Regions from separate parts of the Arthrobacter sp. NicSoilB11 genome, predicted to be linked through region 3. Evidence: riboswitches for the same ligand, from Rfam matches in the RefSeq annotation. Region 3 holds a riboswitch; each other region holds the start of a gene.
The links. Region 3 has a riboswitch for S-adenosylmethionine ahead of LDO14_RS02890 (cobalamin-independent methionine synthase II family protein). Riboswitches for the same ligand answer to the same signal wherever they lie in the genome.
Positions count from the first base shown of each region.

Region 1: linked by a shared signal. The riboswitch ahead of LDO14_RS12870 (aminotransferase class V-fold PLP-dependent enzyme) and the one ahead of LDO14_RS02890 (cobalamin-independent methionine synthase II family protein) in region 3 are both predicted to bind S-adenosylmethionine.
Region 2: linked by a shared signal. The riboswitch ahead of LDO14_RS07060 (homoserine O-acetyltransferase) and the one ahead of LDO14_RS02890 (cobalamin-independent methionine synthase II family protein) in region 3 are both predicted to bind S-adenosylmethionine.

Region 1 covers NZ_AP024657.1:2,765,381-2,775,344, reverse strand. The annotation lists gene LDO14_RS12875 (class I SAM-dependent methyltransferase) at 1-305, opposite strand, end outside; gene LDO14_RS12870 (aminotransferase class V-fold PLP-dependent enzyme) at 408-1,826, opposite strand; SAM riboswitch class IV at 1,863-1,976, opposite strand; gene hisN (histidinol-phosphatase) at 2,129-2,941, opposite strand; gene rsgA (ribosome small subunit-dependent GTPase A) at 2,986-4,101, opposite strand; gene aroA (3-phosphoshikimate 1-carboxyvinyltransferase) at 4,085-5,473, opposite strand; gene LDO14_RS12850 (DoxX family protein) at 5,480-6,028, opposite strand; gene LDO14_RS12845 (sigma-70 family RNA polymerase sigma factor) at 6,304-7,077, shown strand; gene rsrA (mycothiol system anti-sigma-R factor) at 7,074-7,334, shown strand; gene LDO14_RS12835 (PadR family transcriptional regulator) at 7,633-8,094, opposite strand; gene LDO14_RS12830 (DUF4097 family beta strand repeat-containing protein) at 8,094-8,927, opposite strand; gene LDO14_RS12825 (GDSL-type esterase/lipase family protein) at 9,015-9,614, opposite strand; gene LDO14_RS12820 (multifunctional oxoglutarate decarboxylase/oxoglutarate dehydrogenase thiamine pyrophosphate-binding subunit/dihydrolipoyllysine-residue succinyltransferase subunit) at 9,770-9,964, opposite strand, start outside.
Region 2 covers NZ_AP024657.1:1,522,434-1,532,397, reverse strand. The annotation lists gene LDO14_RS07090 (hypothetical protein) at 1-6, shown strand, start outside; gene LDO14_RS07085 (CoA-acylating methylmalonate-semialdehyde dehydrogenase) at 71-1,555, opposite strand; gene mmsB (3-hydroxyisobutyrate dehydrogenase) at 1,590-2,510, opposite strand; gene LDO14_RS07075 (LysR family transcriptional regulator) at 2,646-3,554, shown strand; gene LDO14_RS07070 (zinc-binding dehydrogenase) at 3,590-4,735, opposite strand; gene LDO14_RS07065 (MFS transporter) at 4,744-6,126, opposite strand; gene LDO14_RS07060 (homoserine O-acetyltransferase) at 6,293-7,408, opposite strand; SAM riboswitch class IV at 7,421-7,536, opposite strand; gene LDO14_RS07055 (bifunctional o-acetylhomoserine/o-acetylserine sulfhydrylase) at 7,637-8,959, opposite strand; SAM riboswitch class IV at 9,003-9,117, opposite strand; gene LDO14_RS07050 (VOC family protein) at 9,336-9,964, shown strand, end outside.
Region 3 covers NZ_AP024657.1:584,001-593,964, reverse strand. The annotation lists gene LDO14_RS02905 (hypothetical protein) at 1-497, opposite strand, end outside; gene LDO14_RS02910 (choice-of-anchor G family protein) at 1-3, opposite strand, end outside; gene LDO14_RS02900 (S26 family signal peptidase) at 730-1,344, opposite strand; gene LDO14_RS02895 (SipW-dependent-type signal peptide-containing protein) at 1,363-2,058, opposite strand; SAM riboswitch class I at 2,315-2,418, shown strand; gene LDO14_RS02890 (cobalamin-independent methionine synthase II family protein) at 2,432-3,640, shown strand; gene LDO14_RS02885 (uracil-DNA glycosylase) at 3,842-4,471, shown strand; gene LDO14_RS02880 (hypothetical protein) at 4,484-4,624, opposite strand; gene LDO14_RS02875 (DUF3151 domain-containing protein) at 4,820-5,242, opposite strand; gene fbaA (class II fructose-bisphosphate aldolase) at 5,243-6,262, opposite strand; gene LDO14_RS02865 (TrmH family RNA methyltransferase) at 6,385-7,059, opposite strand; gene LDO14_RS02860 (HAD-IIA family hydrolase) at 7,112-7,942, shown strand; gene LDO14_RS02855 (alpha/beta hydrolase) at 7,945-8,985, opposite strand; gene LDO14_RS02850 (hypothetical protein) at 9,055-9,675, opposite strand; gene LDO14_RS02845 (GAF and ANTAR domain-containing protein) at 9,758-9,964, opposite strand, start outside.

The DNA.
Region 1 (9,964 bases), 2.2 Mb from region 3:
CCTGTGGCCTCGGCAGTCCCCGGCATCGCCGTGGCAGCCGGGTAGTGTTCCGTAAGCTGGGCGAGCATGTCCGCCGAGGGGTCCACGGCCGTGACGTCCAGCCCCATGTCCAGCAGCAGCGCGGTGAATTTTCCGGTACCGGCACCCACGTCGAGGGCTTCATGGGCGTCGGCGGGCACCAGCCACCGGGCTGACTCCTCAGGGTAGCCGGGCCGGACGCGCTGGTAGTGCCTGCCGCCGTCCTGGAAGCTCTGGCCCAGTTCCCTGCGCCGCCCGTGATCAAGCTTGGGGCCACCCCGAACCACGCGTGGCCTCCTTCAGCTGACGTCCTGCGGTACCTTTCGAATTTACCGCATTCCCCTGGCACACGGTCAGCCGGCTGAAACAGGAGTGGCCGGTCTCCGGCGTCAGTCGTCGATGCAGGGCGCTGCGCCGGCTGTTCCAGGGGTGTTGGGCGCCCAGTGCGGGTAGGTGCGGGTGTCGTTGGCAGGGACCCAGCGGCCTGCGTCCACCACGTAGTCCCAGCCCAGCCCGTTGCTCCGGAGCGCCTGGATGCCGGCCAGCAGGCGCTCGGCATCTTCCAGGCGCGAACCGACGCCGAAGCTGGCGCGGAGGGAACCGGACGGCAGGCCCAGGCGCTTCAGCAGGGGGTGGGCGCAGAAGCGCCCGTCACGCAGGCCCACGCCATGCTCTGCCGAAAGGTACGCAGCCACCAGTCCTGCGTCGTAACCCTCGACGGAGAAGTTGACCACCCCGATGGTGTCCGTTTCGGGGTTGGTGTCCTTGAAGATCTGGTGAACCGTGACGCCGTCGATCCGCTGGAGTCCCTCCACCAGGAAGGAGCGGATGGCGGACTCGTGGGCGTGCCAGCGTTCCTGGTCCAGGCCGGCAATGACCTGGCTGGCGCGGGCCAGCGTGGCGGCCCCCAGGACGTTCGGCGAGCCCCCCTCATGGCGGGCCGGGCCGGTGGCCCAGCTGACGCCGTCGAGCCTGGCTTCCTTGACGGCGCCGCCCCCGGCGAGGTGCGGGACGCCGGCGTCCAGCCAGTCCGGGCGCCCCACCAGGACGCCGGCGCCGAAGGGCGCGTACAGCTTGTGGCCGGAGAAGGCGAGGTAGTCGACGTCATCCGCGCTGATGTCTATGCGGCGGTGCGGCGCGAGCTGGGCCGCATCCACCACGATCCGTGCGCCATGTTCGTGGGCCAGCGCGGCCAGCGCCCGGATGGGGAGGATTTCGCCGGTCACGTTGGAGGCCCCGGTGACCGCGACCAGGCTGACACCGCCCTGTCCAAGCTCGGCACGTACGGCCTCAAGGGTGCCGGTGATGGTGTCGGCGGCGACGATGCTGCGGTGCGGGACGCCCTGCCACGGCAGGAGATTGGCGTGGTGTTCGATGTCCAGGTACAGCACTTCGCCGTCGTGGCGGCCATCGGTCACGGGAAGGCAGCCGGCCAGCAGATTCAGCGAATCCGTCGTGTTGCGGGTGAAGATGACCGAATCATCCGGGCGGCCGCCCACGAAATCCCTGACGATGCTGCGCGCGTTCTCGTACACGGAGGTGCTGATCTGGGATGCGTATCCTGCCCCGCGGTGGACGCTGGCGTAGTAGGGGAGGATCTCATTCAGGTAAGCGGACACTACGGACAGTGCCGGGGCGGAGGCGCCGTAATCGAGGTTGGCGTACCGCACGTGGCCGCCTGAAATCAGGGGCGCCTGGATTTCGGCGCCGGTGACCGCAGCGAGCGGCCGGCCGGCTGCGGCGTGGCGTGCATGGGGGACGGCAGCTTCGGCAATGACGGGCTGGGGGGAGACGGTGGCAGTTGTCACAGAGACCTCACTTGGTACAGGACTCCGGCATAGTGGAATCCGCGCTTGCCGCATCCGCTCCGGACCGGCCTGGTCGTCACCCGGGGCACCCCACCGCGAATGGAGGGTTGCCGGCCAGCAAACCGGGGTTTTGCGCTGGCACTCGTGACCTGCATAAAAGCGTAGGACATGGGGCGGCCAGGACTGAAGCCGCGGCAATTGTTAAGGGCTTTGTTACGCGCCGCCGAATAAACGACGCCGGGCACCTGCCTTGGGAGGTGTCCGGCGTCGCATTATTCGTTCAAACGTGGAAAGCGCGTGAGTTACAGCAGATCGTCCAGGTACGGGTTCAATCGGTGCAGGACCTCCGAGTGCAGGATTGAGTTCGTGGCCAGGGCGTTCCCGCCGAACGGGCCGTCCTCGCCTTCCAGGGATGTGAACCGGCCGCCGGCCTCCACCACGATCGGCACCAGGGCAGCCATGTCATAGAGGTTCAGCTCGGGTTCGCAGGCGATGTCCACAGAGCCCTCGGCCACCATGCAATACGACCAGAAATCCCCGTAGGCCCGGGTCCGCCAGACATCCTCGGTAAGGCCGAGGAACTCGTCAAGGTTTCCGCGTTCCTTCCACCCGCCCAGGCTGGAGTAGGAGAGGGAGGCGTCGGAAAGCTTCGACACGTTGGACACGCGAAGGCGGGTGGCGGCGGCAAGGGACCTGCCCATGTACGCGCCCATGCCTTTCGCCGCCCACCAGCGCTTGCCCAGGGCCGGGGCGCTGACGACGCCCACCACCGGTTCGCCCTCATCCACGAGGGCGATCAGCGTGGCCCATACGGGAACGCCGCGGACAAAGTTCTTGGTTCCGTCAATGGGGTCGATGATCCAGCGCCGGGAACCGTGGCCGGTGCTGCCGAATTCCTCGCCCAGGACGGCGTCGCGGGGGCGTGAACGGGAGAGCTGGCCCCGGATGGCTTCCTCGGCGGCCTTGTCCGCGTCGGTGACCGGCGTCAGGTCCGGCTTGGTCTCAACGTGGAGGTCCAGGGCCTTGAAGCGGCTCATGGTCTGGTCATCCACGGAGTCGGCCAGGACATGGGCCAGGCGCAGGTCATCGTTGTAGCTCGAAGCGGGTTGGATCATGGTTCCAAACTACCGTCTGTGGACGGTTCTGCCGGGAGAACGCGTCAGTTGACGCTGCCGAGCTCCTTGGTTTCCTGTGCTTCCATCCTCGGGTCCGTGCCAAGCAGGCGCCGCAGCGAGGCCAGCCGGGCCGCGCCGGTGGGACCTGCGTGTCCGCCTGCCACCCAGTCGTCGAGGCCGCAGTTCACTGCGGTTGCGGTGTGCTTGCAGCCCCGTTCGCAGTTCTCGATGCCGGGGGAGAGGTCCGGGAAGGAGCGCAGGATGCGGTCAGGGTCCACGTGCGCCAGGCCAAAGGAACGGATGCCGGGGGTATCGATGATCCAGCTGCCGGGAGGCGCGTCCGCCAACCGCAAGGCAAGGGCCGACGACGAGGTGTGGCGGCCGCGCCCGGTCACGGCATTCACGCCGCCGGTGGCCCGCTCGGCGCCGGTCAGGGCGTTCACCATGGTGGACTTGCCGACGCCGGAGTGCCCCAGCATAACGGTGACCTTGCCATCGAGATGGTTCCGCAGCGCCGCCACTGCGGCGCTGTCCAGCCGCGCCGAGAGCCCGTCATCGGACCGGGCATCGATTCCCGACGCCTGCGCATCCGCCGTCTTGCTGATGATCACCGGGAAGTCCAGGTGCGTGTAGTTGGAAAGCAGGTCCGCGGGGTCTTTGACGTCGGCCTTGGTGACCAGCAGGATGGGTTCGATTCCGGCGTCGTATGCGGCCACGAGCGCGCGGTCGATGAACCCCGTGCGGGGTTCCGGGTTGGCGGCAGCCACCACGATCACCAGTTGGTCGGCGTTGGCCACCACCGCGCGCTCAACGGGGTCGGTGTCGTCGGCGCTGCGGCGCAGGAGGGTGTGGCGGTCCTGGATCTTCACCAGCCGGGCAAGCGTGTCCGGCGCGCCGGAGACGTCCCCCACGAGCGAGACGAAGTCGCCTGCCACGACGGGCGAGCGCCGAAGTTCCCGGGCGCGCGCGGCAATGACAACGCGCTCATTCTCCGAGTCCTCGTCCACTACCGCGGTGTACCGCCCGCGGTCCACCGTGATGATCCGTCCGGTCACGGCGTCGTCGTGGCTGGGGCGGTCTTTGGTGCGCGGCCGGGAGCCCTTCTTGCTGGGACGGATCCGAACGTCCGATTCGTCCCAGGAATCAGTGCTCCGCGCCACTGCCGCGCCCTTCCGGTCCGGCGGCGGACCCTTCTCCCTGGGCCAGCATGCCGGCCCACAGCTGCGGGAAATCCGGCATGGTCTTGGCCGTGGTGCCGATGTCCTCCACCTGGACGCCTTCGACGGCGAGTCCCAGGATTGCGCCGGCCGTGGCCATGCGGTGGTCGGCGTAGCTGTGGACGACGCCGGCGTGCAGCCGGGTGGGCCGGATCACCAGGCCGTCGCTGGTTTCCTCGGCGTCGCCGCCCAGCCGGTTGATCTCCGATACCAGGGCCGCGAGCCTGTCCGTCTCGTGTCCCCTCAGGTGGGCGATGCCGCTGAGGCGGGAAGGCCCCGTGGCAAGGGCACACAGGGCCGCGACCGTGGGAGCCAGTTCACTGGTGTCCGCGAAGTTGCCGCCCTTGATCTCCGGGCCGCCGGTGACGGTCAGGACACCGTCAGCCAGGGTGACCGAGGCGCCCATGCTGGCCAGGATTCCGCGCCACAGGTCTCCCACCTGCTGCGTTTCATCAGGCCAGTTGGGAATCCGTACGGTGCCCCGCGTGGCCAGGGCCGCGGCCAGGAAGGGCCCGGCGTTGGAAAGGTCCTGTTCAATCCGCTGGTCGAAGGCGCGGATGGGTCCCGGCGCCACCACCCAGTGGTTGGGGACGGAGTCGTCCACTGAAACGCCGGCACCGCGCAGGACGGCCACTGTCATGTTGATGTGGTCCAGGCTGGGTACCGGCTTGCCCACGTGTTCCAGGTGCAGGCCGTCGTCGAACCTTGCGCCCACCAGGAGGAGGGCGGAGACGAACTGCGAGGAGGCGCTGGCATCGATCACCAGATGGCCGCCGCGGACTGCGCCGTTGCCTTCCACCACAAAAGGGAGCGACGACGGCGCGCTGCCGTCTTCGGCGGAAACGGCCACGCCCAGGGCTTTGAGGGCCTCGATGATGGTTCCCATGGGGCGCTTGCGGGCGTGGGGATCGCCGTCGAACACGCTGGCTCCGTTGCGGAGCGCCGCCAGCGGCGGAACGAACCGCATGACGGTGCCGGCAAGTCCGCAGTCGATCCTGGTGTGGGACGCGGCCGCTGCCGCCGGCAGCGGAACCACCTCCAGGTCGGGCCCAAAGGCACCGTCCCCGGGCACTTCGGTGATGACGGCACCGAGCTGCCGCAGTGCGTCGACCATGAGTGCGGAGTCCCTGGAATGCAGGGGGGCCCGCAGCCGGGACGGGCCGTCCGCGAGGGCTGCCAGGACCAGGTACCTGTTGGTCAGGGACTTCGATCCGGGCACCGTCACGGTGGCGTTAACGGGCCGGGACGCAAAGGGTGCGGCCCAGTGCTGGACAGGCGTTCCGGACCCGTCCCGGGTGGCAACTGCTGCGGTCATTCGTTTTTATGCTCCCGTAGCGTGTTCGACGGCGCGGCGCACGGCCTTGTCCGCCTTGTTCAGCTTCTTGGTGGTGGTCCTGCGCGCGTCGGCGGCCAGGTGCGAGGCGTTCCGACGGGCATCGGCCGCCAGGTGCTCGGCGCGCCAGGCCAGGCCGGGCTTGCCGGCGGTGTCCACGGAAGCGAGCAGGGCGCCGCCGCTCAGCGAGAGGTTCTTGAGCAGCTGGTTCCGGCGGCTTTCGCGGCCTTCCTTGCTGCTGATATCCGCGCTGCGCCATTCAACGAAGGTGTTCAGGAGCGAAATCACCGTCAACAGGCCCGCGGAGAGCCGGGAAAACTTGCCAAGGCCGAACAGGACGCCGGCCCCTACCTGGGTTCCGCCAATCACACGTGCGAGGGTGGTTTCGTTCGCCTGGAAGGGAAGCGAGGCTGCAGCCTTGCGCAGCAGCGGTGAGAGCTGCTGAGCGGTGTCGTCTGCGTTCCTGAGCTTATCCAGTCCGGCGAGAACGAAACTGGAGGCGAGCATGGGCCGTGCGAGCGTGCGGACAAAGGACATGGATTTCCTCCTGGATGGACGAGCCGCGCCGAGCGGCGGAGTCGGTCCTAGTCTTGCACTTTTGGGGAATATTTGCCCGTGGGAGGCGGTTATGGCAAACAGGTCCGCAACAGGGGCCTGACAATCATTCACCCGAAACAGAGCGGAGTTGGCCCTTGGGGAAGGTGTTGGACGGAACCAGGCAGGCGGGCCCGGTGGCAGTGGACAAGCTGGCCTCGGAACCGCCGGAATACGGCACGCCCCGGGCAGGGAGCCTGACAGTAGACTTGAAGGCAATGAACACCCTGGATCCGGCCGTTGCGGCCATGTATGAGGCTACCCCCGGCGAAGCAAACGGCAGGGCCGGCACCGCGCCTGTGCCTGCCGGACAGGCAGGCCCTGAATCATTGGCCGCGGAAGCGGATGCCGAGGATGCCACGCTGGACGTCGCCACGGAGACCGTGGAGGAGCGCCGCCTTCGCTTTGAGCGGGATGCCATGCAGTACGTCGACCAGCTGTATTCCGCTGCCATGCGCATGGCCCGGAACCCGTCCGACGCGGAGGATCTGGTCCAGGAGGCCTACACCAAGGCTTTTTCGGCCTTCCACCAGTACAAGCCGGGAACAAACCTGAAAGCCTGGTTGTACCGGATCCTGACCAACACGTACATCAACCTCTACCGCAAGAGGCAGCGTGAGCCCCTGCAGTCCAACTCGGACAGCATTGAGGACTGGCAGCTGGCACGGGCGGAGTCGCACACCTCGAGCGGACTGCGCTCAGCCGAGGCTGAAGCCCTGGATCACCTTCCGGATTCGGACGTGAAGCGGGCGCTGCAGGACATCCCCGAAGAATTCCGGCTGGCGGTCTACTTCGCCGACGTTGAGGGCTTTGCCTACAAGGAAATCTCGGACATCATGAACACGCCCATCGGCACTGTGATGTCCCGGCTCCACCGCGGCCGGCGAATGTTGCGGGACATGCTCGCGGAATACGCCGCCGAGCGGGGATTTAAAACGGCCGCAGATGCCTCGGATGCGGCAGGAAGCAAAGCACAGGAGAACAGGAAATGAGCGACTGCCAGGGATTGGGCGATTGCGACGACACCAGGATGCAACGCATCTACGAATACCTTGACGGGGCGCTGACCCGCGAGGACCTCACGGAAATCAAGAACCACCTTGATGACTGCCCTGAGTGCACGGAACAGTATGACCTGGAGTGCGTCATCCGCAATATGGTCAAGCGCTCCTGCACGGAGTCCGCGCCGGACAACCTGAAGAACGCCATCCTGGACAGGATCCACACCATCCGTCCCGTGGAGGCCTAGGAACAGGCACGCGTTGCGCCGGTCAGGGCCGCAGACAGCAAAGGACCCCGGAAGCCGTTTGGCTTGCGGGGTCCTTCGCTTGAACCGTAGTTCCTGGCATTTGCCTAGGTGTTGGGGCGCTTCCCGTGGTTCGCGCCGCCACGCTTACGGTCACGACGCTTGCGTGCACGCTTGCTCATAGCTGGCCTCCTTACTGTTGGTACTCAAAAGAGCTGCCCTCAAGTCTCCCACATGATGTGGCGGCCCGCGAACCGGGTAGGGGCGGATGACCTGCGGAAGTGCGGCAGCAGGCGCCGCCTTAGGACTGCAGGGTGCTGCGGATGGCCGCGCGGGCGTCGTCGAGGGCTGTCCTGACGGTTTCCAGCGTCACAGGGCTGATGGGGCGGCGCATGGCCTGCCGCCGCAGGTCCGCGCAGAGCTCATCATGGAACTTCTGCACCATCAGTTCCACGTCAAGCCGTTGGACGGAGACGGCGATGTCATTCTCGACCCCCGCCAGATCGTCGCGGCGCCGGTTCAGTTCGGCAAGGCCGGCAGCTGTAATGCGGTAGTTGGTGCGCCGCCCGGCCGGCTCGGTGGCCACCAGGCCATCCTCCTCGAGCTTGCCCAGCCGGGGGTAGATGGTTCCGGCGCTTGGCGAATAAGTCCCCGCGAACCTTTCCTTGAGCGCCTTGATGAGCTCGTACCCGTGCTTGGGCCCGCTTTCCAGCAGTGCCAGCAGGTAGAGGCGCAACGCACCGTGTGCGAAGACGGGCGGCATCAGCCTTGCGCTTCCCCGTCGCCGTCAAGGGGTGCAGGAGCGTGGGATATGGACGTCTTGCCGGATACCGAATTGGTCCGGACGAGCATCAGCTGCCCGTCAGGCCCGGCAATGGTCTCCACTTTGCCGTTGGCCAGGAGGCACTGCCGGCCGTCAAGGATCACCGCTCCGCCGGCGGACTTGGCCACGATGTCGACGCCGACGTCGTGCGGCAGCCTGATAGCCAGATCCCCGGACACCGAGTTGGAGCCGAAGTCCCGGGTGAAGTCGAGCAGTTCAACGTCGAGGTGCCCGCTGACGGTGTTGGTGCGCACGTTGGTGAAGTATCCGGAGGCGGTAACCCTGCCTGAGACGCTCTTGGCCATGAATACCCCGCGGTGGTTCCTGACCTCCACGCTGCCGCTGATGGTATTGACCTGCAGCTCGCCGGAGGTACTGTCCGCCACTACGGAACCTGACACGGTGTTCAGCCGGACACGGGCAGAGACGCCCGAAACCAGCCCGTCCCCGCTGACGGTCCCGGCCTCCACCTCCACACCCTGGGGAACAGCGATGGTGATGAGCGCGGAGTTGTCGCTGCTGTGGTTGACCGTCTCCATGAGGTTCTTGAACCAGCCCTGGGCTCCGTGCAGCTGGTGCCGCACTTCGAGCCTGCCGCTGTTCAGTGACACGGCTACCGGATCGCCGTGCACGTCGGCGAACTCCAGCCGCACCTGGGACCCCGCGTGCGCCGTGATCCTGAACCTGCCACGGACCATGCCCAGCTTCAGGGCCGTCACGCCGTCGACGTCCATGGTTTGCGGGTCTGTCACACTCCAGTTTTGCTCGGCCATGGTCCCCTCCAAAAGACGATATATCGCGTAGCCCCTACAACGTATCGCCGCAGGCGGGCAGGGTCAAGATATATCTCGAGCGGGCTACTACTGGGGGGCTTCCAGTCCCAGCCACTGGAACCAGCCGCGGTGCAGCACCAGCCATGCCATGAGGCCATAGCCTGCCTGGCCGGGCGTGCCACCGTTTGCGGCAAGGTCCTGGCGCCACTGTTCGTGGTTCAGCAGGGGCGAGAACGTGTCGACGTAGAGGTGCTTGCGGCGGGTGGTGACATCGGCGAAGGCGGTGTTCAGTTCGTCAAGCCGCCGGTTCTGGGCCGGGTCCAGCGTGGGAGGCGGCCCCACGACGAATACCTCGATCCGGTTCTGTGACGCCGAGTCCAGGATATTGGCCAGGTTCAGCCTGCTCCGTGCGGTGGAAAGACCGAATTCAATGTCCCGCCCGGACAGGCCGATGACCAGCCGGTTCTCCGCCTGGGGGCTGAAACGGCGGCCGGCTTCCTCCAGCCAACGTGCCGCAAGCCCCTCGGTGCCTTCCTGCGGACAGGGGAGGGCGTAGCTTTCCAGGAGCATTCCGTCCTGGGGAGTGCGGGCCAGGACGCGGCCCAGCCAGCCAAGTGCCCGGGGATCCCCCAGTCCGGCCAGCAGTTCGTCTCCTACAGCTGCGATCCGCAGCTTCCTGTCTTCCACGCGTTCCTCTTTACTTCGGTACGGGTTTACTTCGGTACGGCCGCTGCATCGTCGCCGCCGCGGCTGCGGGGGTACGGGGCGGCGCTGTCCATCCATTAAACAGAACTGCCCGGCCGGAGTCTGGTATTTCGACTCCGGCCGGGCAGCCTTACTGCTTACTTCCGTGCAAATGCCTGCTTCAGGAGGACATCCTGTTCCGCAGCGTGCCGCTTCATGGAGCCGGCTGCCGTGGAGGCGGATGCCGGCCGGGACACAAGGCGGACCCGCCGGTCAAGGGCCTCGGGCAGGTGCAGGCCGATGAATGGCCAGGGGCCCTGGTTGGCAGGCTCATCCTGTGCCCAGACCACTTC
Region 2 (9,964 bases), 940 kb from region 3:
GGCTAGTAACAGGAGCGCCACCGGGCCTGCCCGGTGGCGCTCCTTTATGCGTTCAGTGCTCCTGTCAAGCTCAGTGGACCTGCGGGAAGCCCAGGTCAATCACCGAGGTGGAGGGATCCGGCCAGCGCGTGGTCACCACCTTGCCCCGGGTGTAGAACCGGATGCTGTCCGGGCCGTACATGTGGGTGTCGCCGAACAGCGAGTTCTTCCAGCCGCCGAACGAGAACGTGCCTACCGGCACCGGAATGGGCACGTTGACGCCCACCATGCCTGCCTCGACGTCGAACTCGAACTGCCGGGCCGCCCCGCCGTCACGGGTGAAGATGGCCGTGCCGTTGCCGAACTCGTTGTCGTTGACCAGCTTCACGGCGTCGCCGTAGGTATCGACGCGGACCACGGACAGGACCGGGCCGAAGATCTCGTCGTCGTACACCTTCATGCCCGGCTTGACGTGGTCCACCAGGCTGACGCCGATGAAGAATCCGTTTGAATCGAACTGCTGCGAGCGCCCGTCCACAACCACGGATGCGCCTTCATTTTCGGCCCCCGCCACATAGGAGGCCACGCGGTCCCGGTGCTCCGCGGTGATCAAGGGGCCCATCTGGGACGCGGGGTCCGTTCCCGGGCCGATCTTCAAACCCGCCATGCGGCTGGAGATTGCCTTCACCAGGTCGTCCGCGATGTTGCCCACGGCCACCAGGACGCTGACGGCCATGCAGCGTTCGCCGGCTGACCCGTAGGCGGCCGAAACCGCAGCGTCGGCAGCCATGTCCAGGTCGGCGTCGGGAAGCACCACCATGTGGTTCTTTGCACCGCCCAGTGCCTGCACCCGCTTGCCGTGTTCTGCCGCCCGCTTGTAGATCGACTGGGCAACGGGAGTGGAGCCGACAAAACTCACGGCTTTGACGTCCGGGTGCTCCAGCAGGACATCCACGGCTTCCTTGTCACCGTGGACCACGTTCAGCACCCCGGCCGGCAGGCCCGCTTCGGCGAAGGCCTCCGCGATGAAGACGGCGGCCGACGGGTCCTTCTCGCTGGGCTTCAGCAGCACGGTGTTGCCGCAGGCCAGGGCACTGCCGATCATCCACAGCGGCACCATGGCCGGGAAGTTGAACGGCGTAATGCAGGCTACGACGCCCACCGGCTGGCGGACGGAGTGCACGTCCACCCCGGTGGAGACCTGCTCGGACCGCTCGCCCTTGAGCATGTGGGACAGGCCGGTGGCGAAATCGATGTTCTCCAGGCCGCGGGCGATTTCGCCCTCTGCGTCGGAGAGGACCTTCCCGTGCTCGCTGGTGAGGATGGCCGCGAGCTCGGGCTTCCGCTGGGTCAGGATTTCGCGGACCCGGAAGAAGATGCCGGTCCGCCGGGCCAGGCTGGTGGCCCGCCAGGCCGGCAGCGCGGAACGGGCAGCCGCGATGGCTTCCTCTGTCCGTGCCGCCGAGGCAAGCGCCACCTGCTTCTCCTGTTCACCGGTGGCTGGATTGAACACCGGGCCGAAGCGGTCTGCGTCGCTGACGCGGGTGCCGTTGATGTAGTGCGGGATGGTTTCCACGGGGAGTCTCTTTTCCTGCGTTGCGTGGTGCGGGCTAGTTGGCGGACGGCGCCGGGTTGGCGGGTTCGAGTGAGCCGTCCACGAGCTTGATGATCATGGAGCAGTCCTTGCCGGCGTCACCGGCGTCAATAAGCCGCTGGAACAGCTGCTGGACGTGCCTGCCGATCTCCAGGGGCGTGCCGGTATCCTCGGCTGCGCTGATGGCCAGCCCAATGTCCTTGTTCGCCAGCTCTGTGGTGAAGGTGGGCGCGAAGCCGTTGTTCGAGGCTGCGGTGGGAACCACGCCGGGCACCGGGTACCAGGTCCGCAGTGCCCACGAGTCGCCCGAGGAGACAGAGGCAATGTTCCAAAAGACCTGCTTGTCCAGGCCCAGCCGGTCGGCAAGCACAGCGCCCTCCGCGGTGGAGGCCAGGTTGATGAAAAGCATCAGGTTGTTGCAGATCTTGGCCGCCTGCCCCGTGGTGGGGCCGCCCGTGGGGATGATGTTGGCGGCCATGGGGCCGATGTAGCCCGTGGCGTCCGCCACGGCCCCCTCTTCGCCGCCAACCATGAAAGTAAGCGTTCCCGCTTCCGCCCCGCTCATTCCACCCGACACCGGGGCGTCCAAGAAGCGGAAGCCGGCGGCAGCAGCGGCGTCGTGCAGTTCCTGGGCGGAGGCGACGTCGATGGTCGAGGAGTCAATCAGAAGCGTCCGGGTGTCCGCGTGCGCCAGCACGCCGTCCCCGCCGAGATACACCGCACGGGCGTGTTCACCCTTGGGCAGCATGGTGAACACGGCGTCCGCACCATCCACCGCTTCGGCGATGCTGGCGGTCCGCTTGACGCCGCCTGCTTCAGCGGCTGCCAGGGCTGCCGGGTTGAGGTCGAAACCGCGCACATCATGCCCGGCTTTCGCCAGGTTTACGGACATGTGGCCGCCCATGTTGCCCAGGCCAATCCAACCGATAACTGCCACGAGTAAGCTCCTTTGCTTCCATTCCAGCCGTACTGCCGGCATGTCTGTGTCAACGATCACACCCTGTTAGAGTGCAATCAAGGGGAAAAATCACAGAGGCCATGTGCACTGCTGCACATCGAAGGAAGGACCGGAGTGGACCTGAGACGGTTGCCAAGCCCCGACGACCTGCTCATCCTGCTCACCGTTGCCCGCCTGGGCCGGTTCAACGCGGTAGCCGAGACGCTGGGAACAACCCACACCACCATCTCCCGCCGCATCCTCGCCCTGGACAGGCAACTGGGCGGCCGGACTTTGGAACGCAGCCCGCAGGGTTGGGAGCTGACGCAGCTCGGTGCCGCGGCCGTGGAAGCGGCAGAGGCGATCGAAGGTACCCTTGGCTCGCTGTCCGGCCTGATCAGCCAGGACCAAAGCACCCTCGCCGGCCTGGTCCGCGTCGCCACGACGGACGGCGTGGGAGCAGTGTTCGTCACCCCGTCGCTGGTGCGGCTCCAGCAGCAAAACCCGCAGCTGAACATCGAAATGCTCAGCGCCACCCGGAAAGTCAGCCAGAACCGGTCGGGCGTGGACCTGGAGATCGTGGTGGGCCGGGCGGACGTCACCACCGCGCAGACAATCTTCCTGAGCAACTACTACCTGCGCCTCTACGCAAGCTCAGCGTATGCCGCCCGGCATGGCCTGCCGGAAACGCTCGACGACGTGGGGCAGCACGGGTTTGTGTCCTACGTCGAGTCCGCACTCCAGGTGGCGGAGCTGGGGCCGCGCTGGTCCTCGCAGCTTCCGCTGCCCAGGACGAGCTTCCAGGCCACCAGCGTGTTCGCCCAGGTGGAGGCGGTGCGGCAGGGTGCGGGCATTGGGCTGCTGCCCAACTTCATGGTGGCGGGCTGCGGGGACTTCGTGCCCGTCCTGGCGGCCGACTTTGAGCGCCAGCTCCCCATCTGGGCCGTTGCCCGCCCGGAGTCGCTCCGGTCCGCACCGGTCCAGGCGGTGATTGCGGCACTCAAGGCGGAAATGAAGGAGCGCTCCGGGGTGCTGGCGGGGTAGGCGCTGTTCTTGCGGACCCAGGCCCCCCGCACAAGTCAGGCCTGGAACAGCCGCCTTACCACCTGCCCGGATGCCAGCGCGTCCAGGCCCTCATTGATCTCGCTGAGCGGCCGGGTGTCAGTGTGCAGCAGCTCAACCGGCAGCCTGCCTTCGCGCCAGAACGCCAGGTACTGCGGAATGTCGCGCGCCGGCACGGCATCCCCCATGTAGGAGCCCAGCAGCCGTTTTCCCGCCCCGGCAAACTGCAGGGCCGGCACCGTCAACTGGGCGGACGGATGGGGCAGGCCCACCGACACCACGGCGCCTCCCCGCGTCACCTGCTCCAGGCAGGAGGCGATAACGCCTGCTGATCCCACCGCTTCAATGGCAACGTCCACACCGTCCCCGGACGCTTCCGCGATCAGCCGTGCCGCGTCCTCCGGCGTTCCCACCGATGTGGCGCCGGCGTCGCGGGCCAGCTGGTGCTTGCCTTGGTTTGGATCGATGGCAATGACGTCGGCGGCTCCAGCGAGGCGCGCTGCCATGACGGCTGACAGGCCCACGGCTCCGAGGCCGAACACCGCTACGGACTGCCCCGGACTGACAGCCGCGGTATTCAACACTGCACCCATTCCGGTGAGCACGGCGCAACCAAACATCGCGGCAACCGTGTCCGGGACGTCGTCGTCGATCACCACCACCGATTCCCTTGCCACCACTGCGTAATCGGCGAAGGCCGAGACGCCAAGGTGGTGGTTGATCCGTTCCCCTGCCGGAGTCCGCAGCAGTGCCGGCCCGTGCAGCAGGTCGCCGGAGCCATTGACCTCTGCTGCACGGTGGCAGAGGGCCGGCCGGCCGGCCAGGCATGCACGGCACCCGCCACAGCTCGGCACGAAGACCAGCACCACATGGTCGCCCACGGACACGTCGGACACGCCGGCCCCCACGGACACCACCCGACCCACCGCCTCGTGGCCCAAGGCCATGGGCAGCGGCCGGACGCGGGAACCGTCCACCACCGAGAGGTCCGAGTGGCAGAGGCTGGAGTAGGTGATGGCAACACCAAGCTCACCGGCGCGGGGCTCCGGCTGCGCCAGTTCCTGCACCAGCAGCGGAGCGGCCTCGGAGTAGGTCTGCTTCCCGTTGCCGGCCCCCGTGGTGGGGGCGGCGGGAACGGTGGAGTACAGGACGGCGGCTTTCACGGATCCTGCTACTTCTTGCGGGCGGCAAGGAGGTCGGCGGTGCCCTGGGCGTCGGCGGCGTCCACGTCGTGCAGCGAGATGCCGCGGGTTTCCTTCAGGAAGTAGACCGCGACGGCGGTAATGGCGCAGGCGATCAGCAGGTAGACCGCCACGGGGACGGAGGACTTGTAGGCGCCCAGGAGCGAGGCGGCGATGATCGGGGCCAGGGATCCTGCCACGATCGACGTCACCTGGTAGCCCAGGGACACCCCGGAGTAGCGCATCCGGGTGGGGAACATTTCCGCCATGATGGCAGGCTGCCCGGCGTACATGAAGGCGTGGAACACCAGGCCGATCATGATGGCGGCCAGGATGATGGCATCGTTCTTGGTGTCCATCATGGGGAAGGCGAAGAAGCCCCAGGTGGCCCCCATGATGGCGCCGGCCATGTAGACGGGCCTGCGGCCAAACCGGTCCGACAGCTTGCCGACCATGGGCACGACGGCGAAGTGCAGGGCGTGGGCAAGGAGCAGCAGGAGGAGGATGCGGGTGGTGTCGGCCTGGACCACGGTTTTCAGGTAGGTGATGGAGAACGTGACCACGAGGTAGTACAGGATGTTTTCCGCCAGGCGCAGGCCCATGGCGGTGAAGACGCCGCGGGGGTAGCGCCGGAATACCTCAGCGACGCCGTAGCCCTTGTGGCCGGCTTCGACCTCTTTGCGGGCTTCGAGGAAGATCGGTGCGTCATTGACCTTGGTGCGGATGTAGTAACCGATCAGGACGATCACCGCGGACAGCCAGAACGCTACGCGCCAGCCCCACCCCAGGAAGGCGTCCTGGGTCAACGTGGAGGACAGGGTGAACAAGACGGCGGTGGCAAGCAGGTTTCCCAGCGGCACTGCCGACTGTGGCCAGCTGGCCCAGAAACCGCGGGATTTGCTGGGGCTGTGTTCGGCCACGAGGAGGACGGCGCCGCCCCACTCGCCGCCAACGGCAAAGCCCTGGGCGAACCGGAGGACCACCAGCAGTGCGGGAGCCCAGTAGCCGATCTGCTGGAACGTGGGCAGGCAGCCCATGAGGAAGGTGGAGACGCCTACCAGGATGATGCTCAGCTGCAGCAGCTTCTTGCGTCCGAACTTGTCGCCGAAGTGGCCAAAGACGATGCCGCCGATGGGGCGCGCCACGAAACCGACGGCATAAGTGAGGAAGGCGGCGATGATGCCATCCAGTTCTGTGCCGGCGTTGGGGAAGAAGGCCTTTCCGAACACCAGGGTGGCAGCCGAGGCGTAGAGGAAGAACTCGTACCACTCAACAACGGTTCCGGCCATGGAGGCCGTAACCACTTTCTTAAGGCCTGAAGCCTTGACGTCGGTTTCCTCTGTGCGCCTTGCGGCGGAGCTTTCCGTACTCATGCGAACTCCTTCGGCGTCGTCGTCGACACCACGGGGACCAATCAATGGCGGCCGGGTGTGATGCACACCACGAACGCACCGGATTCGATTGAGTATGGTCTGCCTGCGGTGCAACCTCAACGCCGATTAGTGCAGAAGGCATCTGCAGGAATGCACATGCGGGGCGCTAGGCCAGGAAGCTGCTCCGGAGCTGGCTGCCCAGCTGCCCGATCTCTGTCAGGAACCCGTCGTGCCCGATCGGCGCCTGGATGACGTGCACGTCCACGTCCCCCGGCAGGGCCTGGGCCAGCTCACGGGACTGCGACGGGAAATACAGCCGGTCCGAATCCACGGCGGCCACGAAGAACCTGGCGGTGGACCTGGCCAGGGTTTCGGCCAGGGTTCCGCGGCCCCGGCAGATGTCATGGCTCATCAGCGCCTCGGTGAGGGCGATATAGCTGTTGGCGTCGAAGCGCTTCACGAGCTTGCTGCCCTGGTGGTCCAGGTAGCTTTCCACCTGGTAGCGGCCGCGGGCGGCCAGAGCCTCACCCTTCAGGGGCGACTCCGGCGCCTGGGGTTCCCGGCCGAAGCGGCCTTCCAGTTCAGCCGCGGACCGGTAGGTGATGTGGGCAATGCGCCGGGCAAGTGCCAGCCCGGCTTCCGGGCAGGGGCCGCCGTAGTAGTCGCCGCCGTTGAAGTGTGGGTCCTGCCGGATGGCCAGGGTCTGGGCCTGCGCGAAGGCGATCTGTTCCGCCGTGCTCGCGGCACCCACGGAGATGACGGCGCAGCGCTGCACCCTCTCCGGGTAGGTCACTGCCCATTCAAGGGCGCGGGCGCCGCCCATGGATCCGCCCAGGACAGCGAACCAGCTGCTGATGCCCAGCTGGTCAGCCAGCCGGGCCTCTGCCACCGTGCTGTCCCGCAGGGTGACCAGGGGGAAGCGGGAGCCCCAGGGGGCTCCGTCCGGGGCGGCCGACGACGGGCCCGTGGACCCGTAGCAGCCGCCCACGATGTTGACGGACACCACGAAGAACTTGTCCGTGTCCACGGGAGCGCCGGGACCGGCCAATTGTTCCCACCAGCCTTCTTCGTCCGTGTCGCCGCGGGTCACGTGGGTGCTGCCGGTCAGGGCGTGCTCGATCAGGATGGCGTTGCTGGCGTCGGCGTTGAGCGTGCCCCAGGTTTCGTAGGCCAGCGTGACGTCCGGGAGGTGCCCCCCGGCTTCGAGTTCCAGCCCTCCGATGGAGGCGTAGCGGACAATTCCGTGTTCGGGGATGGTGGTTCGGGCGACGGTAACCGTCATGGCAAGACCTCTTCTACGCGCTTGCCTGCCGTCGTCTGACCGGCAGGCCAGGTCCTCACCCGGGGCACCCCACCGCGGATGGAGGGTTGCCGGCCAGCAAGCCGGGGCTGTCACTGGCACTCATGACCTGGTTCGAGTGTACGAAACACCCCCCGCTCCAGGCCAAGAGTGTGACTGGTTGTGACTTCCCCGCTTGCCGGCCCTTCCGGCGTCAGCCCTGGCGCGCTTTTAGCTCTGGGCGTCTTTGGCAGCGCGGAAACCCGCTTCCAGGTCGGCCAGGATGTCGTCGATGTGCTCCAGGCCAACAGAGAGCCGGACCAGTCCCGGATTCACCCCGGCCACCGCTTGCTGCTCCGGCGAGAGCTGGCTGTGGGTGGTCGACGCCGGGTGGATGACCAGGGAGCGGACGTCGCCGATGTTGGCCACGTGGGAGTGCAGCTCCAGGGCGTCGACGAAGCGCTTGCCCGCCTCCGCTCCGCCGGCAAGGTTGAAGGCCACGACGGCGCCCGTTCCCTTGGGCCCGTACTTGCGGCCACGCTCGTACCAGGGGCTGGAGGGCAACCCGGCGTAGGCGACGGATTCGACGTCGTCCCGTCCTTCCAGCCAGCGCGCCACTTCAGTGGCGTTGGCAACGTGGCGTTCCACCCGCAGGCTCAGCGTCTCCAGGCCCTGGGAGATCAGGAAGGCGTTGAAGGGGGAAACCGCCGAGCCAAGGTCGCGCAGCAGCTGGACGCGGGCCTTGAGGATGTAGGAGAGGTTGGCACCCAGCGCACCGTCGGCGCCTAGGTCGCGGGCGTAGACCAGGCCGTTGTAGGTGGGGTCCGGGGTGTTGAAGCCGGGGAACCGTTCAGGGTCCTTGCCGAAGTCGAATTTGCCGGAGTCCACGATCACGCCGGCAATTGCGGAGCCGTGGCCGCCCAGGTATTTGGTGGCGGAGTGGATCACGATGTCCGCACCCCACTCCAGTGGGCGGATCAGGTAGGGCGTGGACAGGGTGTTGTCCACGATCAGTGGCACGCCTGCCTGGTGGGCCACCTCGGAGATGCCTTCGATGTCCAGGACGTCCTGGCGGGGATTGGACACCACTTCACCGAAAAAGAGCTTGGTGTTCGGCTGGACGGCGTCGCGCCACTGGTCCAGGTTGTCGGGATCCTGGACGAAGGTGACCGAGATGCCGAACTTCTTCAGGGTGTGGGCGAACAGGTTGTACGTTCCGCCATAAAGGCTGGGGCTCGCCACAATATGGTCCCCCGCCTCCGCAATGTTCAGCACCGCGAACGTCTCGGCGGCCTGGCCAGAGCTCAGCAGCAATGCGGCCAGGCCTCCCTCAAGGCTGGCGATCCGCTGTTCGACGGCATCCTGGGTGGGGTTGCCGATCCGGGTGTAGATGGGTGCAAGTTCGGCGAGGGCAAAGCGGTTGGCTGCGCTTTCGGCGCTGGGGAACACGAAGGACGTGGTCTGGTAAATGGGGAGCGCGCGGGCTCCTGTGGCACTGTCGGGCTCCTGGCCGGCATGGATCTGGCGGGTTTCGAAAGACCATCCGTTGGACATCTCAGTCTCCTATGACATGGGCCCGGAATGCGTGGGGCAGTACGGGCCGCGCTTGCTTCCGGCTCTTGCCGGACAGCCAGGTCCTCACCCGGGGCACCCCACCGCGGGTGGAGGGTTGCCGGCCAGCGAGCCGGGGCTTGGCGCTGGCGCTCATGACCTGCGCCCAGTCTAGGAACGGGGTAGTCGCCGTGGACAGCATTGTGACGAACAAGGTCGCCCTGCATGGCTTTCGAGCCGCCACAGGTGGGCCGCCCCGCACCCGGCCGGGGACGCCGCCGTCGTCCTTCTTGCCCATGTTCCCGGCCCTTTTCCCGGCCCTTTTCCAGTAAGGGTACCCTTAGCTGAGAGCCGGATCACAAAGTGCCAAGATGTTGCCATGCGCATGGATCACGTCTCTTACGCCTGTGAACAAGATGGCCTCGCGGCCACTACCGAACGTATTTCATCTGCCCTCGGCGTTGAGGCAGTGAAGGGCGGGGTGCACCCCCGGTTCGGAACCCGGAATATGATCATCCCGCTCGCCGGGCACAAGTACCTGGAAGTCGTAGAGGTCCTGGACCACCCGGCTTCGGACAAGGCACCGTTCGGACAGGCCGTGCGTGCCCGTTCCGCGGCCGGTGGCGGCTGGATGGGCTGGTGCGTCGAAGTGGACGACCTCGCCCCGTTCGAGGCACGCCTTGGCCGCGCCGCGGTGAACGGCAACCGCAAGTTCCCGGACGGCCGGGAGCTGGTCTGGAAACAGATTGGCATCCTTGGCCTTATCGCCGATCCCCAGGTGCCGTACATGCTCAAGTGGGAAGGCGACCCGGCACTGCACCCGTCCAACGCCTACCCCAGCAACCTTAAGATGAGCTGCCTGACCATCGCCGGCTCCGCGTCCCGCGTGACCGAGTGGCTGGGTGAACCGGTGGAGAAGCCGCTTGAGGACGTGGCGGTGGAGTGGGTCGCCCCGCATGGAACTCCGGGCATCCTGTCGGTCACGTTTGAAACCGCCAACGGAGCCGT
Region 3 (9,964 bases):
CATGATGTTCTCCCGGTCCGGGCCCTGGTTCGGCGGCCGGCAGCTACGGCCGCCGCGCCCAGCAGCAGGAGGCCGCAGCCCGCGAGCAGTCCCTGGAGCACCGCCGTCCCTGTGTTCGCCAGCGGTGCTGGCGGCCGCTGCCCCGGCGGGGTCACGGCGTCGTCAATGCCTGCAGCGGTGACCCCAATGCCCAAGGTCAGCGACGTGTCCGGTGGATCCTGCGAACCCGCGGGCCGGTAAAGGATGAAGCGGAGGTAAGGTGAGGGGCCGCCGCGCAGATCCCGCAAGGGAACCAGCACGTCCTGACGGTGTTCGGCCAGCGTCACCGGCGCTATGCGCGGCGTGGAACCGATGGGACAGCGCAAATCCCCGCCCAGGCCGCTGCTTCCCTGCCAGGCGACGTCGCATTCGTCCACGGAAACCAGGTAGGTCCCTGTGCCGGCAAGCCCACCGTCCGCAGTCACCTGCAGCGTCGACTCACCGCTGGGTTGGTCCACCGAAATGCCAATCTGCCAACTGAAGGACTCCCCTGCTTGAAGCGCAGGAAGGGCCAATGGATACATCGACGAAGAAAGGGACAGAAAGCCTGCCGCTCCTGTCTCCGGAACCGGAACCAATGGTTCGTCAGCCACCGCTGCGCCGGGCGCAGCGGTGGCCAGCAAAACTGCGATAACCCCCGCGGCTCTTGCGACGCGCCTGAAGCTGGCTCCCGCCATGTCATTTACGACCTTACTGTTGTGGTTTCGCCGGGGGTTCGTCGTCGACCTCCGCCTGGCCACTTGCACCGTGTCTCGGCCAGTAGGCCCATGTCACCAGCACGGTCACAGCGAGCGTTGCTGCACCCAGGAACTCCGGCCCCCGTGAAGCCATGACCCAAGCTCCTAAGCCGGGAACGGTGATCAGCACCTTCTGCGCCGTGGCCACCTCGTAGGGCAACGGGTCATCCGAAGTGTTAGCGTCGCCGCGAAGCCTTAGCGACGCTGTGGCCCCCTCCACACTGGGCGGGTCAACTGCCACCACGCGGTGGGTCACCAGGGCGGTCGCCGCATCCCGGCGGACCGACACGACGTCGCCCGGGACGAGATCCTTGGCGGTGACCTGCACGGTCAGGGACAGCGCACCGACTGGATAGAGCGGCTCCATCGATCCCGTACGGAAAACGACGAAGGACGCTTTGAAGAAAAGGCCGAGGACCAGGGAGAGGATGCATGCCAGTCCCAGCAGGGCAACGACGGAAAGCAATACCTCCCTGAACCCCCGGGCCACGCTTCCCACCCCCGGCGGGAGCCGGGTTCCGGACGGCACGGCCGCCGCCCGGAACCCGGACTCACGCCTGGCGGACATCCGAAGCACGGGTGGCGGCTACGACTGGCCTACGGTGCTGCTGAAGGTCCACAAGGGGGTGGTCCGCAATCCCTGAAGATCAACGCTTGCATTCGAAGGGAGCGTCATTGCGAAGCAAAGACTCACAGGTGTGCCCGCAGCTGCGTCCGTAGCTCCGGCCGGAAGGTTGATCGGAGTGTCCGAACGGGTGTTCAGGGTCGAGCCAACAGGAACAAGATCAGTTCCATTGGAGGAGAAGTTGGTGGCGTTGCAAAGGTCCTTGTCCACCTCCTTCTTCAGCTGGTACCGAAGAGCACCGTACAGCGCTGCAGAGTTGGTGGCTGAATCAGTTCCGTCGAGCCGGGCAGCCCCCGTCAGCGTGGCCACCAATGATTGGGACTTGTCGGAAGCCCGCAACTGCATCGGGGCGTAGACCGTCGACCCCGGCACGAGATCGTCAGCATTGACGCTGAATGTCAGGGCTCCACCGGGAGCAGTCGGCTCGTCAGCCCAAACCGCCTCGCTTGAAGTACCGGACCACGTGTTCTGCTGCATGTGGTAGACCTTGGTACCCGGGCCGCCGCCGTTCCCGCTCTGGCCGAAGACCCACTCGTTGTCCGTCCACGCAGCGAGAGTGAAGGCTGCGCCGATCCCCAAGACAAGGCCGCCGGCAAGAATAGCGCGGACTTTATTAGCCTTTTGCGAGCGCGGCTTAGCGCTGGTTGATTCAACCATGATTTCCCCCAAATTAGAATTAAACCCCGAACGGTAGGAACCGGGACACTGGTATGGGGGATTATCGATATTTCCCCCAAAAGACCGATGTTTCTACATCATCATTACTTACTAATTAAAGTCAAGTCGGTGTATTAAATGTTATCAACTGTCGCTTTCTCCGGCGGAATCGTGCGGACGCGCTCCGACGGACGCTGCCGCGCCACATTATGAAACCGAGTTGCCCCGCCGCCACGCTGTCGCTTTAGGTGGGAGTGAACCATCCGGAGCGGCCGAGAGACCTGGCTCAATGACGCCGCAGCAACCACGTCCCGGCAGACTCCTGCCGGCCGAAGGTGCTACTGCCAGGACCGATGGAAAGGAAGATTCCAGCATGTCCCAGAACACCGACCATATCCGCGTGACCCACGCCGGTTCATTGCCCCGCACCCCTGAACTCATTGCGGCCAACGCCGCCAAGGAAGCCGACGGCATCACGCCGGAATTCCTGGAACTCCTCGAAGCCTCCGTAGTGGACGTGGTGCAGCGCCAGAAGGACCTTGGCATCGACATCCCCAACGACGGCGAGTACGGGCACACCATGTCCAGCTCGGTGGATTACGGGGCGTGGTGGAATTACTCCTTCGCCCGGCTCGGGGGCCTTGAGCCAACCACCGTGGACCGCTGGGCCGAGTCCGGCGTCCGCCGCTCGTCCCCCGGCAACGTTGTCCTGACCTCGTTCCCGGACCGGCGCGACCGGCAGGCCTTCAACGAGGCCTACAGCGATCCCGCATCCGGCATCCTCACCCACCGCAGGAGCGTTGCCCAGCCCAAGATCGCCGGACCGCTGACGTACACGGGCCAGGACCTGGTGGCCTCGGACATCCGGAACCTGAGGACCGGGCTCGCCGCCGCAGGCCTCACGGATGGCTTCGTGGCCTCCCTCTCCCCTGGCTCATGCGCGCGGGTAGCCAACGAGTACTACAAGAGCGACGAGGAACTCGTCTACGCCTGCGCTGATGCCATGCGGGAGGAATACAAGGCCATCATCGAGGCCGGCCTTACGGTGCAGCTCGATGATCCGTCCCTGGCCGAAAGCTGGGACCAGATCAATCCCGAGCCGTCCCTGGACGATTACCTGAAGTTCATCCAGCTGCGCGTCGAAGCGACCAACTGGGCGCTGCGCGGCCTGCCGCAGGAACAGATCCGGCTGCACGTGTGCTGGGGATCCTGGCACGGCCCACACACCACGGACATCCCGTTCGCCGACATCATCGGCTCTGTGCTTCAGGTCAACGCCGGCGCCTATTCCTTTGAAGCGGCAAACGTCCGCCACGAACACGAATGGCGGGTGTGGGAGGACACAAAGCTCCCCGAGGGCAAGGTGATCATCCCGGGCGTTGTTTCGCATGCCACCAATGTGGTGGAGCACCCGGACCTGGTGGCGGACCGGATCGTCCGCTTTGCGGACCTCGTGGGCCGCGGGAACGTCATTGCCTCCACCGACTGTGGCCTGGGCGGCAGGGTGCACCCGCAGATCGCCTTCGCCAAGCTGGAGGCACTGGGTGAGGGTGCCCGCCGCGCCTCGAAGCGCCTCTTCTAGCCGCTCCCGCACCGACGCGCCGGCTGTGCCTTCCATCACCGGAAGGGGCGGCCGGCGTTTCGCTTGCCTGGGCTTGCTAAACTGGAGTAGGCCGACCAGGAGTTGGTCCACCCCAATCAACCGCCACTGATGTGCCGTGCCGCCGTGCGCCCATGTCCGTGGCGGCAGCAACGCCAATCCCCGCAGGAGATCCAGCACTTCATGACAGCCCTGGCACCCGAAACATTCCACGAACAGCTCATGAGCCGCCGCTACGAACCCAGCGTTGCCGCCGTCAACGAACTGTGTGATTCCCTGCAGGAGGCCAAGCCCGGAACCGTGGTGCCCTACGTGGACCCCATGCACGACGTGGAGGAATGCCGCATCATCAGCCTGTTCTCCAACATCGGCGAGGTGGATCCGTCCGGGTTCATCACCCCCGGCGACCAGGACGCTGTTACCCGCATGCTGGGGATCCAGTGGAAGCTTGGCCTGCGCCCGGAGTTCGTCATGCCGTGGAACGTCCACCCTTGGCACGTCCCGGGCGAAGCCAACGGCAAGTTCACTCCGGACCAGATCCAGTCAGGCCTGAAGCCCCTGCTGAAGTTCCTGGCCCTGGTCCCCCGCGCCTCGGTGATCGTGGCGCATGGCACCGAAGCCAACCGCCTGGCCAACCTGCTGTTGAAGACCGAGGTGCCCCTCCTCTGGCGCCGCGGCCTGAAGACCTACAAGGTCCGCTCGCTGAGCGGCCGCGCCTTCGCCGGTTCCCCGGCCCGCCAGGAGGAGTACCTGGAGGACATGCGCACTGCCTATGCAGACGCCATGGCCCGCACGGGTATTGCCAAACCTTAAGACCTGCGCCGCTCAGCCTGTGGCATCGGACTCGGTAAACGAAATTCCCGGTGCCGATTCGTCTTCGGCTTCAACCCAGGTGGTGAAGTCGGCGTACGACATCCACGAGTAGTAGTCACAGAACCTGAGACGCGATTTCTCCTGCTTTCCCACGCTTCGCGCAGCTCCTCCTTTCCTCCCCTGGCCCTTCGATTCTTTTAACCGAAATGAGGGACGGCGCATTCCAGGCCGGATACGACGGCGGGCGGTCACCTTCTCATTGAAAGGTGACCGCCCGCCGTCGTTCCCAGCCCGAACCCCTCCCTGGCAATCTGCACCAGGAAACAGTGCGGGCGTGGGCCCAGGGAGTTATTCGCCCTCGATGGCTGCCTTTGCCGTGGGGTCGGAATCGTTCAGGAACTTCTCGATCCGCTCCGGCTCTTCAGCCTCGCCGATGGCCGACGAGGCCCGGCCCAGGGAGTAGAGGGCCCGCAGGAACCCGCGGTTTGGCTCATGCTCCCAGGGGATGGGCCCCACGCCGCGCCAGCCGTTGCGGCGCAGCGCATCCAGTCCGCGGTGGTAACCCACCCGGGCATAGGCGTAGGAGTCGATGGTGCGGCCTTCCGTCCACGCCTCCTCAGCCAGGACGGCCCACAGGAGCGAGGACGTTGGGTGCTTCGCCACCAGGTCCAGGGCCTCCTGGCCGGCCTCAAGCTGCGCGTTCACCTCGGTTTCGGCAGGCAGGAGAGTGGGCTCCGGCCCCATCAGGTTCCGGCGGAACTCGTCCGACATCTAGAAGGTCTTTCCGGCCGAACCGAGCTGCTTGGTGGCTTCCACCACGCGGGCCGCCAGGCCGGCTTCGGCGGAGGCGCCCCAGACGCGGGGGTCGTAGGTCTTCTTGTTGCCCACTTCGCCGTCCACCTTCAGGACGCCGTCGTAGTTCTTGAACATGTGGTCAGCAACCGGACGCGTGTAGGCGTACTGGGTGTCGGTGTCGATGTTCATCTTGATCACGCCGTAGGAGACGGCGTCGGCGATTTCCTGGTCGGAGGAGCCGGAGCCGCCGTGGAACACGAGGTCGAACGGGTTGTCCTTGCCGATCTTCGCGCCCACCTGGGCCTGGATGTCCTTGAGGATCTCCGGGCGGAGCTTGACGCCGCCGGGCTTGTAGACGCCGTGGACGTTGCCGAAGGTCAGGGCCGTGATGTAGCGGCCGTTTTCACCGGAGCCCAGGGCATCGATGGTGGCCAGGGCGTCCTCAACGGTGGTGTACAGCTTGTCGTTGATGGCGTTTTCCACGCCGTCCTCCTCGCCGCCAACGGTGCCGATCTCCACTTCGAGGATCATCTTGGCGGCAGCAGTGCGGCCGAGCAGTTCGCGGGCGATGCGCAGGTTTTCCTGGAGGGTCTCGGCGGAGCCGTCCCACATGTGGGAGTTGAACAGCGGGTTCCGGCCGGCCTTGACCTCAGCCTCGGAAGCAGCCAGCAGGGGCAGGACGAAACCGTCCAGCTTGTCCTTGGGGCAGTGGTCCGTGTGCAGGGCGACGTTGACGCCGTAGTTCTTGGCTACTTCGCGGGCGAAGGCTGCGAAGCCCAGGGAACCGGCAACCATGTCCTTGGTGGATGCGCCGGACCAGTAGGCCGCACCGCCGGTGGAAACCTGGACGATGCCGTCGGACTCCGCCTCGGCGAAGCCGCGGAGCGCTGCGTTGAGCGTCTGCGAGGACGTGACGTTCACGGCCGGGTATGCGAAGCCGCCCGCCTTCGCGCGGTCGATCATTTCGGAGTAGATCTCTGGGGTTGCAATGGGCATGCTGGCTCCTCTGCTGAGTTTCGTCTGTGGGTGGAAGACCCTCAAGTAGACCGCTTACGGCTAGGCACCATCCTAGCCATTCCCGGACCACGAGGGTGTTTCGGGTCACCGCTCAGTAACACTCAGACGTGCTGGTTGAACACGTGCCGCCGGATCCAGGCGTGCATGGCGATGGCGGCTGCCGAGGCGGCGTTGATGGACCGGGTGGAGCCGAACTGCTCGATGGACAGGGTGGCGGCGGCGGCCTGGTGGACTTCGGGGGTCAGGCCCGGGCCCTCCTGTCCGAAGACCAGCACGCAGTCGCGCGGCAGCTCGTAAGTCTCCAGGGGAACCGAGTCCGGGAAGATATCGATGCCGATGATCGCCAGCCCCTCCCCCTGCGCCCACTGGACGAAGTCCTCGACCGTGGGGTGGTGGCGGACGTGCTGGTAGCGGTCGGTGACCATGGCGCCGCGGCGGTTCCATCGCCGCCGGCCGATGATGTGCACCTCTTTGGCGAGGAAGGCGTTGGCGGTGCGCACCACCGTGCCGATGTTCAGGTCGTGCTGCCAGTTCTCGATGGCCACGTGGAAGTTGTGCCGCCGGGAATCGAGCTCCGCCACGATCGCTTCGTGCTTCCAGTAGCGGTACTTGTCCAGGACGTTGCGGCGGTCCCCGTCGGCAAGGAGGTCAGGGTCCCAGTGGTCGCCTTCGGGCAGTTCGCCTTCCCAGGGCCCGACGCCGACCTCCGCCTTTGCGGGCTCGGCCTCCCCGGGCTCGTGGCGGGGTTCGTCTGGCAGGCCGGGCGTTTGGTTCACCCCTCAACACTAGACTGGAGCACTGGAGCATTCATCACCGGTGGAGGTAAACGTGGCAGAAGAAGACCAGGTAGCAGCAAACCCCGCGGTTTACCGCAGCGGCCAGGAGATCGAGTGCTGGCTGACGGACATGGACGGCGTCCTGGTCCACGAGAACCAGCCGATCCCCGGCGCCGCGGAACTGATCCAGCGGTGGGTGGATACGTCCAAGCGCTTCCTGGTGCTGACCAACAACTCCATCTTCACCCCGCGCGACCTTGCCGCCCGCCTGCGTTCCTCCGGCCTGGAAATTCCGGAGGAAAACATCTGGACTTCGGCGCTGGCCACGGCGCAGTTCCTCAAGGACCAGGTGCGGGGCTCAGAGTCCGGCAACCGCGCCTACACGATCGGTGAGGCGGGGCTCACGACGGCGCTGCATGAGGCCGGCTTCATCCTCACCGACCAGAACCCGGACTTTGTGGTGCTTGGCGAGACGCGCACGTACTCTTTCGAAGCCATCACCATGGCCATCCGGCTGATCCTTGCAGGTGCCCGGTTCATCGCCACCAACCCGGATGCCACCGGCCCCTCCAAGGACGGCCCCATGCCCGCCACCGGTGCCATCGCGGCCCTGATCACCAAGGCCACCGGCCGCGAGCCGTACATTGTGGGCAAGCCGAATCCCATGATGTTCCGCTCCGCGATGAACCAGATCGATGCACACTCCGAGACCACCGCCATGATCGGTGACCGGATGGATACGGACATCATCGCCGGCATGGAAGCGGGCCTGCACACCGTCCTGGTCCTCAGCGGCATCACGCACAAGGATGACATTGCCGCGTATCCGTTCCGCCCCAACCAGGTGCTGAACTCCGTGGCGGACCTGAAGAACCAGATCTAGGACTAGAAGATGCTCACCCGGGAGCCGCCCCGGGGCAGCGGGAAGAACCCGTCCAGCAGTTCCGTCACCAGGGGCCGGTAGACCTGCGGATTCCAGCCGGGGCTGGCGTGGGCGGGTGCCGCGCCGGTGGTCTGCAGGTTGCTTGAGACCATGTTGTCCTTGAAGACCACGGCCCAGGTTTCCGCCGCGGTTTCGTAGTCGACCGTCCTGTCCTTGGGGTTCCCGATATAGGCCATCTTGGCCGTGCCCAGCCTTCCGGCGAACTGGCTTCCCTCGAAGTGGTAGATATACGCGGACTCGGTCTGGATCAGGACGCTGGACGGTGCGATCGGGGACAGCTGCTCCAGGGTCTGGTCCAGGACCTGCCGCCAGCTCCGTTCGTCCTTGTGGATGATCCGTTCACCCAGCTCATACCCACCGCGCAGCGTGGACGGGAACCTGACGCCGCGCTCGTAAAGGAACACCACGCCGTCGAACCAGCTTTGGTCCAGCACGTCGTGCGCACTGTAGGGACTGGAGTCCAGGAGGATGAACTGCACCTGGACTCCCTGCAGGGCAAGGAGTCGGGCAGCCACCTGGGTGGCCAGCATCCCGCCGAAGCTGTGCCCGTAGAAGAAGAGCTTGGTGATCTTCTCTTCGGCAATGTAGTCGGTGATCGCGTTGACCACCTCCGTGATGTTCAGCCCCAGGTTGGAATATCCGACGGCGGCGAGCCGGGCGCGCTTGTTCAGCGCCCCGCGCAGGGTGTTGAGGATCCACTGTGCCTCTTCCCAGCTGGTCTTGTACCCCGGGAACAGGAACCAGCTGGCATCCGGGTAATAGGCGTCCGCGAAGTCGTCCGCAACGCTGAGGATCCTGGTGGTCCGGCGCTGCGACTGGACCTCGCGGGTCACCAGCATGTCGGCAGCCAGCAGCCCGGACGCCCCTGCACCCGCCAGGAACGTGCGCCGCGAAAAGCGTTTCAGCGCAGCCGCCTCCGCCAGCAGCCGGGCGTGGGAAACCCCGCGCCCGCCCTGCGGACTTACCTCCCCCTCATACGGCACACTCCTACCGTAAACCCACCCAAACGTACCGCCGCAACGGGCGGGGGTAACCGTTCGGTGACGCTGGGGTCAGCAGGCGGCCTGGCCCTCCGCGGCGGGGATTGGGGACGTGGGTTCCTGCCGGCGGCGATGGATCTCCAGGCCGATGTCGTTGTAGCGGCCCAGCAGGTCGGCACTGTCCTGGGTGTTTGGATTGTCGAGCAGCGCGAAGAGCGCGTCACTGGCCGCAAGGAGCTCCTCGTTGGAGTATTCCGTAAGGGGCGGCCCGTACAACTCCTCGATCCACATGACAGGAAGGTGTGGATACTCCCCGGCGAAGCGGCCTCCGGGGAACAGCTCACGGACGTCGCCGTCCAGGGGAAGTGGCTGCTCGCCGGATGGCCGGTTCAAGGAAGCATTGTGGGCAGCGGGTACCAGCTGCAGGGAAACGCCTGCACCACAGGCTCCCGGCAGCGCGTTGGCATCCAGCGCATTCAGGTCGCTGCGCAGGCCGGCCAGCGCGGTTGACTCCACCAGGTCCGCCATTGAGAGGTCAACGCAAATATGGCAGCGGATGCCCATTCGCCGGACACGGCGGATGATGTGGACCAGGTGGGGGCGGGAACCGCTGTCAAGGCTCCCCCGGACTTCAATCCGGACGATGTCTGCAGGGACATCAAAATTAACAACTGCGTCTAATGCTCGGTCCATAGGTACTCCAAAAGAGGTCTATGGCCGACGGCTCAACCTCCGCAAGCCTAACCTCCGCGGGAGCCCCTGCACAACCCAACCCTTAGGAACGGGCCGCGCGGATTACCTTTCCCGGCTCCTCATAGTGCGTCCGGGCACCGGCTCCGCCCACTGAGTCCACCAGGGACTTGGCGATGTCCCGCAGCTTGGTGTTGCTGTTGCTGGATGCCTCGGTGAGGATTTCGACGGCAGCCGCCTGGCTGCAGCGGTTCTGGGCCATGACAATGCCCACGGCGATGTCGATGATGGT